DNA from 2 places in the Enterococcus sp. LJL99 genome. Region 2 is predicted to be linked to the other one. Evidence: predicted binding sites of a transcription regulator. Region 2 holds the regulator's gene; the other holds the start of a gene.
What was found. Region 2 encodes NrdR, which represses ribonucleotide reductase genes. Its sites were predicted from a motif close to ACACNATATATNGTGT; they were not measured.

Region 1 (2,207 bases), on a different contig from region 2:
TAGCGGCACCTTCATAGCCTTTGATAGGAGCGCCTGCTTCACGTAGATTTGCTAGCGTAATTCCAACACCGCCGCCAATACGTGATAGTTGTAGCGCGGAATTGATTGAACGCCCAATGCTATTCATATCATCTGTTACCTGGATCAAAAAGCAAGAAACCAGTTCTCCGCGTCGTTTGCGTCCAGCATTTAAAAATGAAGGTGTCGCTGGTTGATAACGTTGATGAATCATTTCGTCTGCTAATTCCATTGCAAGTTCTTCATTACCATCCGCAAAATAAAGAGCATTAAACGCAACACGGTCTTCATAAGCTTCTAAATATTCTGTGCCAGCATTATTTTTTAATGCATACTGTGAATAAAATTTATAAGCTGCCATAAAGGATTTGAACGTGAAATTTTGTTGATCAAGAAATGTATATAATTTTTCGATAAAACTCATTGAATATTTTTTAATAAATGCTGACTCAATATAATCATTTTCAATTAGAAATGTAATTTTTTCGGCTACACTAGTAAATTGTTTCGTATTTGGAACGACATTCTCTGCAAAAAAAGCTGTTAAGGCTTCTTTATCTTTATGCAAAGGAATTTGACCGTCGATTGGTCGATTAATCGCATTATTTAATTTAAAATAACTGACTTCTTTAATTTCTTTCAGACTCAATTTGATTCACTACTTTCTTAAAGGATTCCACATCTTCGTTAGTGCCGCTAAACTCAAAAGCAAAAAGCATAGGTACATGATAATCACGGGCAATATCTTTAGCTGTGTAAACAAATAATTCGGCGAAATTCCGATTACCGCCACCAGCAACTCCTTTTAAATTGTCCCGATTACTTTTATAATCAAGAAAATCATTAACTACTTCAGTAATGTCTAAATCATAAGTAGGAACAACTAGTATAAAAGGTTCATTTATCTCAAAAAAAGGATTCGCAGGCTCAATTTCATAAGCTGGCAAATCCAATTTTTTTATAAAGCGTCTTGTTTGTCCTGTAACTGTAAAATACACCAGTTTCATCTTAGCTAGCCAATTGTTTCAATTGGTCTGGGCGGAAACCAATAACAGTTGTAGCATCAGAAGTAACAACAGGGACACTTTGAAATCCTTGTTCTTTTAACCACTCGATTGCCTCAGGTTGAACATCGATATTTACTTCTTCAAATGCAATATTATTCTCGTTTAAAAAGCGTTTCGCCATTTTACATTGGATACAATTATTTTTAGAAAAGATTTTTACGTTCATTTTTCATTCCCCCTCAAATTACTTACAAGAATTAGTATAAATCTATCTGGGAAAAAGTCAACAGTTAAACACTATATATTGTGGTCATTTTTTTAGCTACCACTAGTTTTTGTGTTTTTGAAAAAAGAATGAAAGCAAGTCTATTCTGATTTTTTAGGCAATAAGACGTAAAAATGGTTGTTAGAAAATCAAATTATTAAATTTTGATGTGAGAAAAATAGAATCAAAGACACAAGATATAGTGTTTATTCGTGAGAGAAAACACAAGACAAAATCACTTATGAAAAAAACTCATATTATATAGTAAGAAAAGATATTGACAAGTGTTGAACAAGCGAGTATTCTTAATGAGAACGATTATCAATTTCAGTTGTATTTCTTGTTGAATTTTTTTCACAAAGGAGGATGAATACCATGCTGACATTAGCAAATGCTGAACACAGCAAAGCGTATGTTGTTGAGGATATTCAAGCAGAAGAAGCGACCAAGAAACATTTAAATAATTTAGGTTTGGTACCTGGCGCAACGATTGTGTTAATCAATGATTCTGGTGAAAATGGCATTGTTTTGCTACATAATAGCCGGATAGCCATGAACAAGTCTATTTTGAATCACATAATCATTACAGAACAAGAAGATAGCACAGAACATTGGGTTTCTTTAGATCAACTAAGCGCAGGAGAAAATGCGCAAGTGGTTGGTGTTCATGGTCAAGGAGCAATCAAGCGTCGTTTGATGGATATGGGAATTACAAAAGGTGTCAATATTCTAGTTAGAAAAAGAGCACCGTTGGGAGATCCAATTGAAATTAATTTACGTGGGTATGAATTAACATTAAGAAAAAGTGAAGCGGAATTAGTATTGGTCAAGAAAGAAGGGTGAACATGAAAGAACTGCATATCGCATTAGCTGGAAATCCTAATAGTGGGAAAACAACAGCATTCAATGCTTTGACG
Region 2 (2,207 bases):
GAACGCCAATCAAAAAAATCAAAGTGGGGCAAAGAGGGACTCATTTTTGTCCTAAATGTCAAAAATTGAGGATGGTGCATCAATAATGGGAATGACATTAGGACTTACAGGTGGAATAGCAACTGGGAAAAGTACCGTTGTTAAGTTATTTCAAGAATATGGCTTTCCAATTGTAGACTCAGATATTATTGCACGTGAAGTCGTGGAAATCGGTACACCTGGCTTAAAAGCAATTTCAGAAGAATTTGGTTTTGATATATTACAAAAAGATGGTTCTTTGGATCGTAAAGCATTAGGAACAATTATTTTCTCTGAACCTGAAAAAAGAATCCGTTTAAATCAATTACTTTCACCATTTTTAAGAGCTGAAATCACAAAACAAATAAAAACTAAAAAACAACAGGCAAATCTTGTCATCGTTGATATTCCTTTGCTTTATGAAGGTGGCTACGAAAAAGAAGTCGATCAAGTTGCTGTAGTATATGTACCAGAAAAAATACAAATTCAACGCTTAATGATTCGGGATGAATTGACAAAAGAAGAAGCAGAAAAACGGATAGCAAGTCAATGGTCAATTGAAGAAAAGAAAACGAGAGCAAACATTGTTTTTGATAATCAAAAAGATCGAGCATGGACAAAAAAGCAAGTGACGGAGTGGTTGGTAACGAATCAATTTATTTAGAAGAAAGTAACTAATTATTTCCATCAGAATTGTTACTGCACCAACTTTCTATTTAGTTTTAGGGGAAGAACAAAAGTGCTACAACATTAGAATGTATTTACTATCATTTTTGGCTAAGGGTGTATCAGAAAAAACAGCAACAATCTTGTTGAAAAAGTTTTTCTGATACACCCTAATAACTGTGCCGTTTTTTTGAGAAAATAAAAAAATAACATCCTTATTTTTTCTTACTCCGATTTCATGTTATAATAAGAAACACAACAAAAAAATTGAAATAAAAACGAGGTGAACATTATGCATTGCCCGAAATGTCATCATAATAATTCAAGAGTTATTGACAGTCGTCAAGCAGATGATGGTCGTGCGATTAGACGTAGAAGAGAATGTGAAAGTTGCGGCTATCGCTTTACTACATTTGAAAGAATTGAAGCAGCTCCATTACTCGTCATCAAGAAAAATGGCGATCGTGAGGAATTCAATCGAGAAAAAATGCTAAGAGGATTGATTCGTTCCGCTGAAAAACGACCAGTAACGATGGAACAAATGGTCCAAATAGTTGATAATGTAGAAAATCGTGTCCGTAGTATGGGAGAAAATGAAGTTTCAACTCACTTGATTGGCGAATATGTTATGGAAGATTTAGTTAATTTAGATGAGATAGCTTATATCCGTTTTGCTAGTGTTTATCGTCAGTTTAAAGATATGAGTGTCTTTCTAAAAGAACTACAAGATATTGTCGACAAAGCAAAATCAACGAATACCGAGATATAGAGAGATTAAGGAGGCTTTTCGTTGAACCAAGAAAATAAACTATATCCTAAAGATTTATTTCAAACGATGATTGCAGAGTCATTGTCTAATAAAGAACAAGAAGTACTAGCATTACTGTACCAACCAATTATTGGAGCGCAGGCGTTTAGCTTATATTTGACTTTACTTTCTGAAATTTCTTTTCCAATGGGAATGAGTGAAGAGCTTTTTCATTCAGAGTTGATTACGATGTTAGATTTAAGTATCCAACAAATTGAGACAGCTAAATTAAAATTGGAAGGAATCGGTTTGCTAGATACCTTTATTAAAGTTGAAAATTATGAAGATAAAAAATATTTTTATCGCTTAAATCATCCAGAAACCGTTGAGCGTTTTTTTAAAGATGAAGTATTGGCATTAACCTTGCTCAATATTGTTGGTCAAAGAAAAATGGATAAACTATTTAAACATTTTCAACCTAAACATGCTCAATTAACTGGGTTAAAAAATATTTCAGCCAGCTATAAAGATGTCTATGTATTTAGAGCCGAACAAATTGGAACCCATCAAACGCTATTGAATAAAATGGCAAATTCTTTCGCTGATCCTCACCCACCTGAAAAAGTATCAGCTGTTACGGACAGCTTTACGTGGGAATATTTTTTAGAAGGAATCAAAAAATTAGGTGTTCAGCTTCCAGATGATGTATCAGGTTTTAAAGAAGAAGTCTATGTATTCCATAATTTATTTGGAATCAATGAACTAGATATGGTTG

Region 1: the regulator NrdR is predicted to act here: its motif matches at 1,320-1,335, upstream of nrdH (glutaredoxin-like protein NrdH).

The regions. Positions count from the first base shown of each region.
Region 1 covers NZ_JBTXLT010000014.1:49,777-51,983, forward strand. Annotated here, with positions in the region: gene nrdE (class 1b ribonucleoside-diphosphate reductase subunit alpha) at 1-667, opposite strand, end outside; gene nrdI (class Ib ribonucleoside-diphosphate reductase assembly flavoprotein NrdI) at 648-1,025, opposite strand; gene nrdH (glutaredoxin-like protein NrdH) at 1,027-1,251, opposite strand; gene ACYSNW_RS16160 (FeoA family protein) at 1,666-2,133, shown strand; gene feoB (ferrous iron transport protein B) at 2,136-2,207, shown strand, end outside.
Region 2 covers NZ_JBTXLT010000021.1:19,098-21,304, forward strand. Annotated here, with positions in the region: gene mutM (DNA-formamidopyrimidine glycosylase) at 1-86, shown strand, start outside; gene coaE (dephospho-CoA kinase) at 86-682, shown strand; gene nrdR (transcriptional regulator NrdR) at 977-1,453, shown strand; gene ACYSNW_RS17800 (replication initiation and membrane attachment family protein) at 1,475-2,207, shown strand, end outside.